2 regions of the Bacillus sp. KH172YL63 genome follow, and region 2 is predicted to be linked to the other one. Evidence: predicted binding sites of a transcription regulator. Region 2 holds the regulator's gene; the other holds the start of a gene.
What was found. The regulator LexA, encoded in region 2, represses DNA repair genes until DNA is damaged. The targets are predictions, from matches to a motif close to CGAACATATGTTCG.
Positions count from the first base shown of each region.

Region 1 (7,792 bases), 2.0 Mb from region 2:
TAGCGGCGCTCGACATTCGGGATGACACCTTCGAAACGGAGATAGTTTTCACGGACCTGTCCGAAATCATTTTCGTAGCGGAAATAAATCTCATCCTTGCCTGATCCGTAAAGGATTTTGTCCATTTGTGTTTTCGGGATGTCCTTCACCGGGATATCCATCGGAATTTCATAATGGTCACAGACCGCCTTCAATAAAGACGGATAGTACTGGGAACTGGTCGGCTCCCACGGAGCAACCGCATGTTCATCAAGGGTGCGGTCCCAATCCGGGATGATGAGCTCCTTATCGACCTCGAGCTTCGTACCCAGACCGTCACAACTTTCACATGCTCCGTATGGGCTGTTGAAAGAGAACATTCTCGGTTCCAGTTCAGTGATCGAAAATCCACAGTACGGACATGCGTGATGTTCACTGAACAATAACTCCTCTTCACCGATGACATCGATGATGACCTGGCCGTCCGCAAGCCGCAGGGCCGTTTCAAGCGAATCGGACAGACGGGCTGCGACCCCATCTTTTACGACAATTCGGTCGATGATCACTTCGATGGAGTGTTTCTTATTTTTCTCAAGGGAGATGTCTTCCCCGAGATCCTGGACTTCCCCGTTGATCCGGACACGGACAAACCCCTGCTTCTTGATGTCTTCCAATGTTTTCACATGGGTCCCTTTACGTCCGGATACGACCGGTGCAAGCACTTGAAGCTTGGTCCTTTCCGGATATTCAAGGATCCGGTCGACCATCTGTTCAATCGTTTGGGAAGAGATTTCGATGCCGTGATTCGGGCAGATCGGCTTCCCGACCCTCGCGAATAACAGTCTGAGATAATCATAAATTTCGGTCACCGTCCCCACTGTCGAGCGGGGATTTCGGCTCGTCGTTTTCTGGTCGATGGAGATCGCCGGGGACAATCCTTCGATTGCATCCACATCAGGTTTGTCCATCTGCCCAAGAAATTGACGTGCGTAGGCAGAAAGCGACTCTACATATCTCCTTTGCCCTTCTGCATAAATGGTATCAAAGGCCAGGGAAGATTTCCCCGAGCCTGAAAGCCCGGTTAAAACAACGAGTTGATCACGGGGGATTTCAATATCTATATTCTTTAAATTATGAGCCCTCGCTCCTTGTACGATGATTTTGTCTAGCGCCATAATGCGTTCATCCTTCCGCTTTCAGCTCAAGAATGGTATCACGAAGCTGTGCTGCACGCTCAAAGTCCAATGCCTTGGCGGCTTCCTTCATTTCCACTTCTAAGCTGGCAATAAGTTTTTGTCTCTCCGGTTTAGACATTTTCGAGGGTTTCGTACGCTCTCCTTCATACACCTCTTCATCTTCTGCGGTACGGGTCGCCCTGATGACGTCCCGGATGTCTTTTTGGATGGTCATCGGTGTCACACCGTGCTTTTCATTATATTCTTCCTGAATCGTCCGGCGTCGCGCCGTTTCATCCAGGGCTTTCTGCATGGAGTCTGTGATTTTATCCGCATACATGATGACCCGGCCGTTGCTGTTACGGGCAGCACGCCCGATCGTCTGGATGAGTGACCGCTCGGAACGAAGGAAGCCTTCTTTATCGGCATCCAATATCGTGACGAGGGAAACCTCAGGGATATCCAAGCCTTCCCGAAGCAGGTTGATCCCGACGAGCACGTCATATTTACCAAGGCGGAGATCCCTGATGATCTCGATTCGTTCCAGCGTCTTGATTTCAGAATGAAGGTACTGGACCTTGATGCCCATTTCTTTTAAGTAGGCTGTAAGATCCTCTGACATTTTCTTTGTCAGGGTGGTCACGAGGACACGTTCGTTCTTCTCTATTCGCTCGTTGATTTCACCCAGCAGATCATCAATCTGCCCTTCGATTGGACGGACCTCGATGATCGGGTCGAGCAGTCCTGTCGGGCGGATGATCTGCTCGACCATCTCAGGGCTGTGTTCGATTTCATATGGGCCCGGTGTCGCAGAAACATAGAGAAGCTGGTTTGTTTTCCCTTCGAATTCTTCAAAGCGCAGCGGACGATTGTCCATCGCCGACGGCAGACGGAAGCCATGGTCCACGAGCACTTTTTTTCTGGCCTGGTCACCGTTGAACATTCCCCGGATTTGAGGAAGGGTCACGTGGGACTCATCAATGACGATCAGGAAGTCTTCTGGAAAATAGTCGATTAGGGTGTATGGCGTCGAACCTGACGGCCTGAGCGTAAGATGCCGGGAATAGTTCTCGATTCCGGAACAGAAGCCCATCTCCCTCATCATCTCCAGGTCATAGCGGGTCCTTTGTTCCAGGCGCTGCGCCTCCAGAAGCTTATTCTCCTCTTTCATGATGGCGAGCTGCTCTTCAAGCTCCTGCTCAATATTCTTGATGGCAACTTGCATCTTCTCCTGCCGGGTGACGAAGTGGGAAGCCGGGAATAGTCTAAAATGATCCCGGTCTCCTATGATTTCACCTGTCAGGGCATCCACTTCACGGATCCGGTCGATTTCGTCACCGAAAAATTCTACACGCATACAGTGTTCATCGCGGGAAGCCGGGAAAATCTCAACGACGTCTCCCCTTACCCGGAAAGTCCCCCGCTGAAAGTCGATGTCATTCCGTTCATACTGGATATCCACAAGTTTCCGGAGCAGCTGGTTTCGTTCGATTTCCATGCCGACACGCAGGGACAGAACGAGCTCTTTATATTCTTCCGGATTACCCAAACCGTAAATACAGGAGACGCTGGCGATGATGATGACATCTTTCCGCTCGAATAAGGCAGATGTGGCAGAGTGCCTCAGTTTATCGATTTCATCATTGATGCTTGCATCCTTCTCAATGAAGGTATCCGTTTGCGGGACATATGCCTCAGGTTGATAGTAATCATAGTAACTGACAAAATATTCAACGGAATTCTCAGGAAAAAACTCTTTGAATTCACTATAGAGCTGTCCTGCCAATGTTTTATTGTGTGCAATGATGAGGGTGGGCTTTTCCACCTGCTGGATCACGTTGGACACAGTGAATGTCTTTCCTGTCCCCGTCGCCCCAAGCAGGGTCTGGTGACGCTTCCCCTCATTGATGCCTTCCACTAATTTCTCAATCGCCCGGGGCTGATCCCCTTCAGGCTTATACTTAGACTTGAGCTCGAATTGATCTTTCACCGCGAAACCTCCTATATTAAAGGACTGCTACCTTGTATTTACCTACTTTTACCCTGTTTAAACACTGTCCATTCATCTATACACATTCTACCACATTCCTCTTGATCTTAACCATTAATAAGCGAACAAAAGTTCGTTTTTATTTTGTTCAATCTGTTTTTCTGTGGATAAGTTCCAAATAATCCAAGTGGTTGCAGCTCCAGACAGCAATTCGACAAAATCTGAGGATGTCTATGCACAATCTGTGTATAACTATGTGTATAAGTGTATTACGCTTGTGGAAAATCTCTTTATTTACTCACAATTCGTCATTTTTTTTGTGAACAATGTCGATGTTTACGGTTTCAAGCTGTGAATAACTCTATTTATTTTCGTTTATTCACACAATTCCATTTTTTATCCACAATAAAAGAAGCTTGAATGCGAATGATTCAATTAGGCGCATAAATACCGTTTGCTTATCCATTTTTCTATTGGTAATTTTAATATTACTAGCTGTTCAAGGGGATATCCTCTCAAAGAAAAGAAAGCACCAAATAAAACAAGGCTGCCCTTAAATAGTAAGGGCAGCCTTGTTACATGATTCTATTCATTTCGCACTTTTCTTCGCTTTCTTCATCATCCGGTCACTATACCAAAATCCGGCGGTCAATGAAGCCGCGTCTATGACAATCAGTACCCAGGAGTCTGTATACCCCTTCGACACAGAAGCCGCAATGAGGGCAACGGTCAAGATCAAACCGACATAATGGTTGTACGTCACCCGGGCGAACAAAACGACAAGTAATCCTGGCAGAAATATGCCTAATATTATTTTGGACACGGTCAACTCTCCTTGAAAGATAAGGGAATAACACATATTCTACCGAAGATTCCCCTATCTGGAAAGGGAATTCTATTGATCCCCTTCTCGTATCAGCTTTTTGGTTCTCTCCTTCAATTCACTGTGAGGGATGAATTTTTCCGAAAGCATGTCGGGAAGGATGTATTCCAGGAAGTATTGAACGCACGCCATATCTTTATACTTTACGATTGTGGACAATGCTTCTTGGTAGATTTCGATAAAGAGAGGTTCAGGATTCCCTTTTTGGATTTCCCCAAACGATTCGTAAAGAAGATCAATTTTATCTGCGACCGCTAAGATCCTTCCTTCGATCGTCTCGTCCTTTCCTTCTTTAAACCGTTCCCTGTACACTTCCTGAAACTGTGGAGGGAACTCAGTTGTAATGAATTTATTCACCATCTGCTCCTCCACCTGGTTGAACAGTTCCCGGAGCTTTCCAGAGGCATATTTCACAGGCGTCTTGATATCTCCTGTAAATAACTCTGCATAGTCATGGTTCAACGCTTTTTCGTACAGCGATTTCCAATCCAATTCCTTTCCTTCCTGTTCCTCAACTGTCGCAAGAAATTGGGCGATTTTCGTCACTTTGAATGAGTGGCTGGCCACATTGTGTTCGTGGTACTTGAACCTTCCTGGACAGCGGGTGAGGGTTTCGAGATCTGATAAGCTTTTGAAATAATGGTGGATGCCCATAATATTCTCCTCTCCTTGTAATTCTTTATAAAAATAGTACCAAGTAGAAAAAATAAGGGCAAAGATTATTCATTCATCTCTTTTCGAACTCTCCTATTTCTCCTATCAATATGTTATTTAGTGCATGGTGATAACGTGTGGGAATCTGATGGGAGGCACCTTGAATGGTATAGATTTTTTTCGGGTGGCAATCATCGAATAAAGATGCGTGAGAATTGATCCAATCCGAATACTCCCCATATATTAAGAGAAGTGGGACAGAGAGGCTTTCCACCTGCTGTATGCCATCATAATGGAGCGATTCCATGTAATAATGATGCCAAATATAAGGGTTCGCCTTATACATATGTTTCCGTAGCGTTTCCCGGTCGGACCGGTCCCTGAAATGGGCCCTCGAGATGATGTCAGCCAGTCGGGATGGATGATGACGGGTCATTCTCATCCCAATATGATGCATCCATTTAAGCTTCGGGTTCGTCACTTTAGGATAACCACCGATTAGAATTAAGAAGGAAACCCGCTCTTCAAAGGAGCGGGAGAAGGCTTGTCCAATGACTCCCCCTGCAGAGTATCCAATCACTACACAACGGGAAATGTCCAAATGATCAAGGACAGCGCTGATATCAGCGATAAACTCGTCAATGCCGCAATGCTGTTTCAACGTGAATGAGTCCCCGTGCCCTGTTAAATCGGGGATGATGAGGCGAAAATGGCTGGAAAGGCTATGCTGCTTAATGAAAGTCATCCTCCCCATGCCCGGGGGATGGATGAAAAGGAGCGGGGTCCCTTTTCCTATATCTTCATAATATAAGTCCCTGTCGTGTAAATGTATGCACGGCATACGACCAATCCTCCCTCAACCTATTTATACACATTGTTCTCCGGCTGAGGGGGTTCTAGTCACACAATTAAGATTGTTTGCCTAATCCTTTATATGAGGCGGACGGAAACCACTCCCTGGATTTCTTTCATCCCGGTCTTCACTTGCTGCTGGTCTTCCTCTGACAGCTTCTGATCCAAGTCGATCATCGTATATGCCCACGTATTCTTACTGCGATTAATCATATCTGCGATGTTGACGGCGTAGCCTGAAAGGACCGTTGCGATTTGTCCAACCATGTTCGGGATATTTTGGTGCATCACGGTCACCCGCATTTTCCCGCTGTACGGAAGCTCAACATCCGGCAGGTTGACCGCATGCTTGATATTCCCTGTTTCAAGATAGGTTTTCAGCTGTTTCGTTGCCATGACGGCACAGTTCTCTTCTGATTCAATCGTAGAAGCACCCAGATGGGGGACCGGTACGACGTTTTTCATGCCGAGCACCTTTTTATTCGGGAAGTCTGTCACATATTTCCGGACGGTTCCTGATTCCAAGGCATGTGATAGGAAGTCTTCCTCAACAAGCTCCCCTCTGGAGAAGTTCAGGATCGTCATCCCTTTTTTCATCTTCCTGAAGGCCTCTTCACCTACAAAGCCCGCCGTTTTGTCTGACAGTGGGATATGGAGCGTCACGAAGTCACATTCTGCCCACACCTCTTCAATCTGATGGGCACGCTTCACATCCTGGGACAATCTCCAGGCAGCATCGACTGAGATGAACGGATCATATGCCACAACGTCCATTCCGAGGGCAAGAGCATCATTGGCCACGAGGACACCGATTGCACCCAATCCGACGACCCCCAGCTTTTTCCCTTTGATCTCCCTGCCTACAAATTCCTTTTTCTTCGCTTCAACGGTCCCTGGCACATCTTCTTCCGAGTCTTTCAGTGAATGGGTCCAGCCGACGGCAGAATAAAGGTTACGGGAAGAGGCGATCAAATTGGCAAGGACAAGCTCTTTGACTGCATTGGCGTTGGCTCCTGGCGTATTGAATACGACGATCCCTTTTTCCGTGCAGAAATCGACGGGGATATTGTTCACCCCTGCGCCGGCACGTGCGATTGCTTTAACTGATGCAGGAAACGCAAAGTCATGGAGATTCTTCGATCTGACAAGGATTCCGTCCGGATCTCCCTTCCCATTCAGGTGGTAATTCAAGTCATCCTCGATCAGTGAAAGTCCGCTCTGGCTGATGGCGTTGTAGGTATTAATAGAAATCATTTTCAAAATCCTCCTTGTTTCGATTCAAATTTCCCCATGAAATCAATAAGTGCTTCCACCCCTTCAAGAGGCATCGCATTATACAGGCTGGCCCTCATTCCTCCTACGGAACGATGACCTTTTAAAAATTGGAATCCGGCAGCTTCCGCTTCTTTAATAAACGTGGCGTTCAGTTCCTCATCCTTTGTGGAAAACGGGATGTTCATCAGTGAACGGTTTTTTTCAGGTACGGGATTGTGGAAAAGCTGTGAATCATCAATGAAACGGTATAACAGGCCTGCCTTTTTCTCGTTCAGCTTCTGCATGCCTTCTACCCCACCGTTCTCCTTCACCCACTCAAGCACAAGCTTCAACACATAAATCGAAAAAGTGGGCGGTGTATTATAGAGGGAATCGTTTTTCACATACGTCTCATAATCAAGCATCGTCGGGCAAGTATCAGGTGCCCCTCCAACGAGACTGTCGTGGATGATGGCAACCGTCACACCTGAAGGACCAAGATTTTTCTGTGCCCCGGCATAAATGAGCCCGAACGATGAAACGTCTATCTTCTCGGAAAGGATATGGGAAGACATATCCGCCACAAGCGGGATCCCCCCTGTATCCGGCCATTGGTGAAAACGGGTTCCTTCAATTGTATTGTTTGATGTGATATGTACATACTTTGACTCTGGCGAGAAATTTTCCGGTTTATAAGCCGGGATTTCAAGCGGTTCAGCAGGCGTTAGCGTCCGCACCCCTCCTGCTTTTTCCGCTTCCTTGACCGCCTTTTTCGACCAGCTTCCCGTCAGGATATAGTCTGCTTCTTCTCCTGCTGACAACAGATTCAGCGGAATCATCGAAAACTGCAGAGAGGCCCCGCCCTGCATAAATACGACATGATAATCATCCGGGATCGAAAGCAATTCACGGAGCAAAGACTTTGCTCCGTCGATAATCCCTTGGAACGGGGCAGAGCGATGGCTCAATTCCATCACAGACATGCCTGTTTCCCCATAATTCAAT
Region 1 is NZ_AP022842.1:3,725,248-3,733,039, forward strand. Features, by position in the region: gene uvrA (excinuclease ABC subunit UvrA) at 1-1,154, opposite strand, end outside; gene uvrB (excinuclease ABC subunit UvrB) at 1,162-3,144, opposite strand; gene KH172YL63_RS19090 (CsbA family protein) at 3,734-4,003, opposite strand; gene KH172YL63_RS19095 (HD domain-containing protein) at 4,040-4,681, opposite strand; gene KH172YL63_RS19100 (alpha/beta fold hydrolase) at 4,755-5,522, opposite strand; gene KH172YL63_RS19105 (phosphoglycerate dehydrogenase) at 5,612-6,787, opposite strand; gene serC (3-phosphoserine/phosphohydroxythreonine transaminase) at 6,790-7,792, opposite strand, start outside.
Region 1: the regulator LexA is predicted to act here: its motif matches at 3,267-3,280, upstream of uvrB (excinuclease ABC subunit UvrB).

Region 2 (7,792 bases):
GGGTCGAAGATTCTTGTATTTTCAATCGTACCCTTCATGGATTGACGGAATGTTTCCAAGTATTCTTTTCTGAGCTTTGTCTGTTCTTTCGCTTCCTGTTCTGACAGACCTGTGCTCTTTGATTTTTTCGCGAGTTCGTTGATACGATTCATCTTTGATTTGGAAAGCATATATGAAAAACTCCTTTAATGCATAGTAAGCAATAGATTCGAATGTAATAGCTGAATGCAAATACTATCGTCATGTTACTAGATTAGGGAAGATAAAACAAGCATTACGCATTTTCGACAGATGCCATATACTCCTTAAAACGTCTATGTACCGTCGCTTTTGAGACATCATAACCAAAGCCTCTCAAGGTTGCTGCAATTTCGGCAAAGGTCAATTCATTCTTTCTCAGACGCACGATTTCTTCCACCGGCACTTCAATCCGCTCCCTGCCGTCCACATTGCCTTTGTTCTTTAGGTTTTTATGTGGCTGGAAACCGTTTTCGACAGCCCTTCGCATCCCACGTTTGATTTTCAAATTATGTAATTTCCGTTGATATTCTTCTACCATACTGACAATATTGATCACCATTGAATCAGATTCGGATAAATGCAGCTCTCCGCTGTGGGTTTGACTGATGATCTTGACCTCTTCCTTTAATAAGCAGTGGATGAGTGCGATCTTTGCATTTCCCCGGCCGATTCTCGTTTCATCCTGGATCAGGACAGCTCCGATGGATGGGTCCTTGATCAGGTCCAGAAGTTCCAATACACCTGGCCGATCCAGTTCAAATCCGCTTGCCTGGTCCTTGATGATGGCTTCCACTTCGTAAGTAAGCTCCCCGGCAAGCTTCACCAGCTCTTCTTCCTGTCGTTCCAAGGATGTTTCCTGTGTTTCTTTCTTTGTGCTGACTCTGCAGTATACGACTGCCTTCATTGATTATCCCTCTATTCTTCTATTCTTCATTCATAACGAGCTCATAACCGGAGTGGGTTGACAGGGTTGGGTTCTCGATCGGCAGGATCAGTGAATCCCCTGGCTTGATTGAAAATGTTGTGAGATTATTCTCTTCCCCCACCCACGCGATGAATTCTTCCATTGTCATAGAATATTCTTCATTATAGTGTTTGGCAATAGTCCAAAGGGTATCTCCGTCCTGTACGGTAATACTTTGATACGACGGCTCGCTTGCCATTGTGATTAAAAGGTATGCTGCAGATAAAAGGGCGAAAACAAATAATATAATAATATAAGAGAAACGGTTCCAAATATGTGTTAACATGATAAAACGCCTCCATACGAATGTTTGTTCTGTTTTGTTATATCCATTCTAATACGAACATCCGTTTGGTGTCAACAGTTATTCGAACTTATGTTTGTATCAATTGGAAAGACATGCTATAATGGGAACATAAGATCTATAATCGAGGTGCGTGCACATGACAAAACTATCGAAACGACAACAAGATATACTAGAATACATTAAAGACGCAGTAAGGGTAAAAGGTTATCCGCCTTCCGTCCGTGAAATAGGGGAAGCAGTCGGTCTTGCCTCCAGTTCTACCGTCCACGGACATTTGGCAAGATTGGAAAGCAAAGGACTCATCCGCCGGGACCCGACAAAGCCAAGAGCGATTGAAATACTGAATCTTGAAGAGGACACGATCCCCCGTCAGAGGGTCGTAAATGTACCATTGATTGGTAAAGTCACTGCCGGTCAGCCGATCACGGCAGTGGAGAATGTCGAAGAGTTCTTCCCTCTTCCAGAGAGGATGGCACCTTCTGATGAACAGGTCTTCATGCTTGAGATCATGGGTGATAGTATGATCGAGGCAGGGATACTCGATGGAGATTTCGTCATTGTCCGCCAGCAGCAAACGGCGAACAACGGAGATATCGTCGTAGCGATGACCGAGGAAGATGAAGCGACGGTCAAACGTTTCTTCAAAGAAAAGGATTATGTCCGCCTTCAACCGGAAAACTCAACCATGGCCCCGATCATCTTAAGAAATGTTTCAATACTTGGTAAAGTAGTCGGAGTATATAGACAAGTGCATTAATGAAAAACGGCTCGCAATGATGCGCAGCCGTTTTTTTGTTTTGAAACGAAGAAAAAGCCGTACTGCAGACAATTCACCTGCAGTACGGCTTTGTTTATAGTGGCGAATTAGTACATTTGAATGTACTGTTCACGCTCCCATGGGTGTACTTGCGTACGGAACATATCCCATTCGATTTCTTTCGCTTCCACGAAATGTTCGAAGATGTGCTCTCCAAGGGATTTAACGATGACGTCATTTGTTTTCAATGTTTCAAGTGCTGCGTGTAATGTAGCCGGAAGATCTACGATTCCTGCTTCTTCACGCTCCTTCTTATCCATCACGTAAATGTTTCTGTCGATTGGTTTAGGTGCAGGAAGGTTGTTCTTGATACCATCAAGACCTGCTGCAAGTAATACAGCCATTGCAAGGTATGGGTTCGCTGCCGGATCGACACTGCGCACCTCAACACGTGTACTCAGTCCGCGGGAAGCAGGGATACGGATTAATGGGCTGCGGTTGCGTGCAGACCATGCAACGTAACATGGCGCTTCATAACCCGGAACAAGGCGCTTGTAAGAGTTTACTGTCGGGTTTGTAATCGCTGTGAATGCAGTCGCATGCTTGATGATGCCAGCAAGGAATTGACGCGCAGTATCACTCAGCTGAAGATCTCCTTTTTCATCAAAGAAAGAGTTCACTCCGTCCTTGAAAAGGGACATGTTACAGTGCATACCTGATCCGTTTACACCGAACAATGGTTTAGGCATGAATGTCGCATGCAGACCATGTTTACGGGCAATCGTTTTAACAACCAGCTTGAATGTTTGAATATCATCACATGCTTTTAATGCATTTGCATATTTAAAATCGATTTCATGCTGACCAGGAGCCACTTCGTGGTGAGATGCTTCGATTTCAAAGCCCATCTCCTCAAGTTCCAGCGCGATATCGCGACGGCAGTTCTCTCCTAAGTCTGTTGGCGCAAGGTCGAAATAACCACCGTTATCATTCAACTCAAGCGTAGGTTCGCCGTTTACATCTAATTTAAAGAGGAAGAATTCCGGTTCAGGCCCAAGATTGAAGTCAGTGAATCCAAGCTCTTCCATCTCACCCAGGATGCGTTTTAGGTTGTTGCGGGGATCTCCTTCGAATGGCGTGCCGTCTGGATTATAGATATCACAGATCAGGCGGGCAACCTTCCCTTTTTCAGCTGTCCAAGGGAATACAAGCCATGTATCAAGATCCGGGAATAAATACATATCAGATTCTTCGATGCGCACGAATCCTTCAATTGAAGACCCGTCAAACATCATCTTGTTATCCAGTGCTTTTTCAAGCTGACTCAAAGGGATTTCCACGTTCTTGATTGTACCTAAAATATCAGTGAATTGTAATCGAATGAATTTAACACCCTCTTCATTCGCTAATCTTAAAACATCTTCACGCGTATACTTTGCCATTTACGTAATTCCTCCTCAAGTTTATTAAAGGTTTATATTTAATGAAAAAAGCGAGACATATCGCCTTGACGCAGAGTAGATCGATTAAATCGACCGGAATGAATCAATTCATTTCGGAGCAATTTACGAAGTTCCTCGTCAGATAGATCTTGTCGTGCCTTTTCTTCCTTTTCACTTACGTCAGATACTACTTTGCTTTCATCCGGCCCTTTCACAGAAAAAATCTTCTTGATTCCGGCCATGTTGATACCTTGATCTAACAGATCCTTCACTTCAAGTAACTTATCAATGTCATTCAAGGAAAAGAGGCGGCGATTCCCTTCGGTTCGTGCCGGGGTGATCAGTCCATGCTCTTCATAGTATCGAATCTGACGAGCCGTTAAGTCCGTGAGCTGCATGACAATACCGATAGGAAATAATGCCATCGTTCGACGAATTTCACTTCCGCTCATCTTGATTCCTCCTTTATATTTCCTTCTTGAATTCATTATATGTAATGTCAGGAGTTCTGTCAATCTTATGTTAGCTTTTCTTACATTAAATTTCAAAAGAAAAGGATAGTCAGCTTTAGACTATCCAATTACTCCTTTATTATCCTTTTTATAAGGTCAGTAAACCTTTTTTTATTAATTGATCCACGGCAGATGCGACAGCGATTTTCACATGGGAATAGGTCAACCCGCCTTGTACATATGCAACATATGGAGGTCTTAACGGACCGTCGGCTGACAATTCGATGCTTGAACCTTGAATGAAAGTCCCCGCCGCCATGATGACATCGTCTTCGTACCCTGGCATATAGTCAGGTTGTGGCGTAAAGTGGGAATTGATTGGTGACGCAAACTGAATGGCCTGACAAAATGCAATCATCTTCTCTCTGTCATCAAATTGAACAGATTGAATCAAATCGGTCCGTTCTGCACGAGGTGAAGGATTCGTATTCATCCCGAGCTCAGTCAGAAGTGCCGAAGTGAACACGGCCCCCTTTAACGATTGCGCCACCACATGGGGAGCAAGGAAAAACCCCTGATACATTTCCTGCAAGCTGTACAGGGACGCCCCTGCCTCGGCACCGATCCCCGGTGAGGTCATACGGTAGGAGCACGCTTCAACGAACTCCTTTTTCCCGACGATATATCCGCCCGTTTTGGCAAGACCGCCACCCGGGTTTTTTATCAGGGATCCGGCCATTAAATCGGCCCCGATATGACACGGCTCCATGTCCTCGACAAATTCACCGTAGCAGTTATCAACAAACACGACGATTTGTGGATTGATCTCTTTTACAAAATCAATCATTTCCTTTATCTCAGCTATCGTAAAGGACGGCCGGTTTGCATAGCCTTTAGAGCGCTGGATGCCCACCATTTTTGTATTGGATGTGATTGCCTTGGCAACACCATCGAAATCAACTTTTCCGGAAGGATCCAGATCAACCGTCTGATATCCGATATGAAAGTCTTTCAGCGAACCGGTGCCCTCTCCCCGGATCCCTACGATTTCTTCAAGGGTATCGTATGGTTTCCCGGTTATGTATACGAGTTCGTCGCCAGGACGAAGCACCCCGAATAAGGAAATGGAGATTGCGTGTGTACCAGAAATGATCTGTGGTCTCACAAGCCCCGACTCCCCGCCGAAAACGGATGCATAGATACTCTCTAACGTATCACGCCCTGCATCGTCATAACCATATCCTGTTGAAGGGATGAAGTGGGAATCACTTACCCGATGTTCCTGGTATGCCCTTAAAACCTTGAATTGATTGCTTTCTGCACGTTCGTCTATCTCTTTGTGTTTATCTTTTATGCCCTCTTCCACTTTGGTGATGATTGGCTTTAATAAATACCCATTTTCTAATTGTTCATACATGATGCGTTATTATTCCCTTCTATCTTTGAAATTTCTTGATGCTTCCCGCTACGGGATGATCCTCCAGGTGAAAGCCGGCAAGTTCATATGTTTCACGTTCTTCAATGAATTCCAATTTATTGAGGATCGTTTCACTCTTTAATTGGGAAAGAAGCTTCCCTTCCCCGGCCGGAATGAAGGCATGATAGGAAATCATCTGCTTTTTCACAAGTTTTTCAATTCTCACCAGCAAGTCTGACAGATCCCTTTCATCCAGTGCACTGATCAGGATATGATCAGAATCACTGCCCGGGACGAAATCGGCATCGATCTTATCCCGTTTATTGTAAACTGTCAACTGGGGCAGGCCTGCCATGTCGAGCTCTTTCAATAATTCCTGGACTGTTGTTTCATGCTGATTGTAATCCGGGTTGGAGCTGTCCACCACATGAAGGAGCAGATCTGCTTCCCTTACCTCTTCCAATGTAGAGCGAAAGGCAGCGATCAGCGTTGTCGGCAAGTCCTGGATAAATCCAACCGTATCAGTGATCAATGTTGAATATCCGCTTGGCAATGACAGTTTCCTCGTCATCGGGTCAAGGGTGGCAAACAATTGGTTTTCCTCATATGAATCGGCTGACGAGATCCGGTTGAATAACGTCGACTTACCGGCATTCGTATATCCGACGAGGGCAATTTGGAAGCTTTTATTCCGTTTACGCCGTTCCCGGTACCTTTCCCGGTGTCCTACAATGCTTTGCAGCTGTTTCTTAATATCATCGATCCGACGGTGAATATGGCGACGGTCACTCTCAAGTTTGGTCTCCCCGGGTCCCCTCGTCCCGATTCCTCCCCCTAATCTGGAAAGGGATGCTCCTTGACCGATAAGTCTTGGGAGCAGATATTGTAGCTGGGCAAGCTCCACCTGCAGCTTCCCTTCCCTTGACCTTGCACGCTGGGCGAAGATATCCAGGATCAATTGCGTCCGGTCGATCACCCTTGCCTGCAGTTCCTTCGATAGATTTCTTATCTGACTAGGTGATAATTCATCATTGAAGATGATGATATCCGGTTCCAGTTCTTCTTCCAGGAGGACAAGCTCCTCGACTTTTCCCTTCCCTATATATGTACCCGGATGGACGCTCTCCCTCTTCTGGGTAAGGATGGCGGACACTTGTCCCCTGGCCGTTTCTGTCAGTTCCCCGAGCTCCCCGAGACTATATTGAAATCGAAGGTCATCTTCATCTATTTGACAACCGACAAGTATGACTTTTTCAAGTGATTCATTCTTCAATGATTGTCCTCTTTTCTTTTCATTTCATTGTTACCTTCATCATATCAAAACAGGTCGGTAAACACTATGTAAAAAGCGGTGAAAAATGGTTGCATTTCGTGATAGACGTGTTAAAATCAGTATGTTTGATTATGATTCAGCACATATTTCAATGTTTACATAGAGACGTATTCAGGGTTGGGAGGTATGACGATGACATGGGAAGTCCTGAGCATCATCGGTACAATTGCATTTGCTATTTCAGGTGCCATCATTGCCATGGAAGAAGAGTATGATATTTTAGGCGTATATATTTTGGGGATTGTCACTGCATTCGGCGGAGGTGCCATTCGGAATTTATTGATCGGTGTTCCGGTGTCTGCCCTTTGGGAACAGGGCATGTTGTTTCAAATTGCTCTCCTTTCGATCACGGCCGTCTTCCTGTTCCCTCATAATTTGTTGAAGCACTGGAGAAGATGGGGGAATTTCTTCGATGCGATCGGTTTATCTGCTTTCGCAATCCAGGGGGCCTTATATGCATCTGAAATGAATCATCCGATCAGCGCGATCATCGTAGCCGCTGTCTTAACGGGAAGCGGCGGTGGAATCATCCGGGACCTTCTGGCCGGCCGGAAACCATTGGTGCTGAGATCGGAAATTTATGCAGTATGGGCTGTCCTTTGCGGTGCTGCCATCGGACTTGGTTTTGTACACTCGGCATTTGAACTATATTCATTATTCATCATCACCACTGCATTGCGTGTACTGTCTTATCTATATAAGTGGAGATTACCGAACAGGAGCTTGCGGGCTCAAATGTAACATAAAAAAATGCATTCAACTTGAATGCATTTTTTCTATATTCCCAGGGATCAATCAGATGTTTCCCTTGTAAAAATGAGATCGTTACTGCGGATCGTGAGTAAATCGTGGCGATCATAACAGTTTTCCATCAACAGTCTCATCGCCTGTGCACGGATTGATTTTTCCAAAACATTCCGGACATACCGTCCATTTGAAAACGCCATCGGTGAGAGGGTGTTCTTGGCAGAATGAAGATGGTCCCTGATCTTCCTTTCTGCATCATGACTCAAGATGTACTCTTTCTCTTCAAGCATCCTTCTGCCGATTTCCATCAGTTGATCAACAGAGTAGTCAGGAAAGTGGAACACTAACGGAA
Region 2 is NZ_AP022842.1:1,685,237-1,693,028, reverse strand. Features, by position in the region: gene KH172YL63_RS08370 (DUF896 domain-containing protein) at 1-170, opposite strand, end outside; gene KH172YL63_RS08365 (YneB family resolvase-like protein) at 275-925, opposite strand; gene yneA (cell division suppressor protein YneA) at 945-1,271, opposite strand; gene lexA (transcriptional repressor LexA) at 1,429-2,049, shown strand; gene glnA (type I glutamate--ammonia ligase) at 2,157-3,491, opposite strand; gene KH172YL63_RS08345 (MerR family transcriptional regulator) at 3,530-3,943, opposite strand; gene KH172YL63_RS08340 (methionine gamma-lyase family protein) at 4,092-5,360, opposite strand; gene hflX (GTPase HflX) at 5,380-6,633, opposite strand; gene KH172YL63_RS08330 (trimeric intracellular cation channel family protein) at 6,826-7,434, shown strand; gene spoVK (stage V sporulation protein K) at 7,485-7,792, opposite strand, start outside.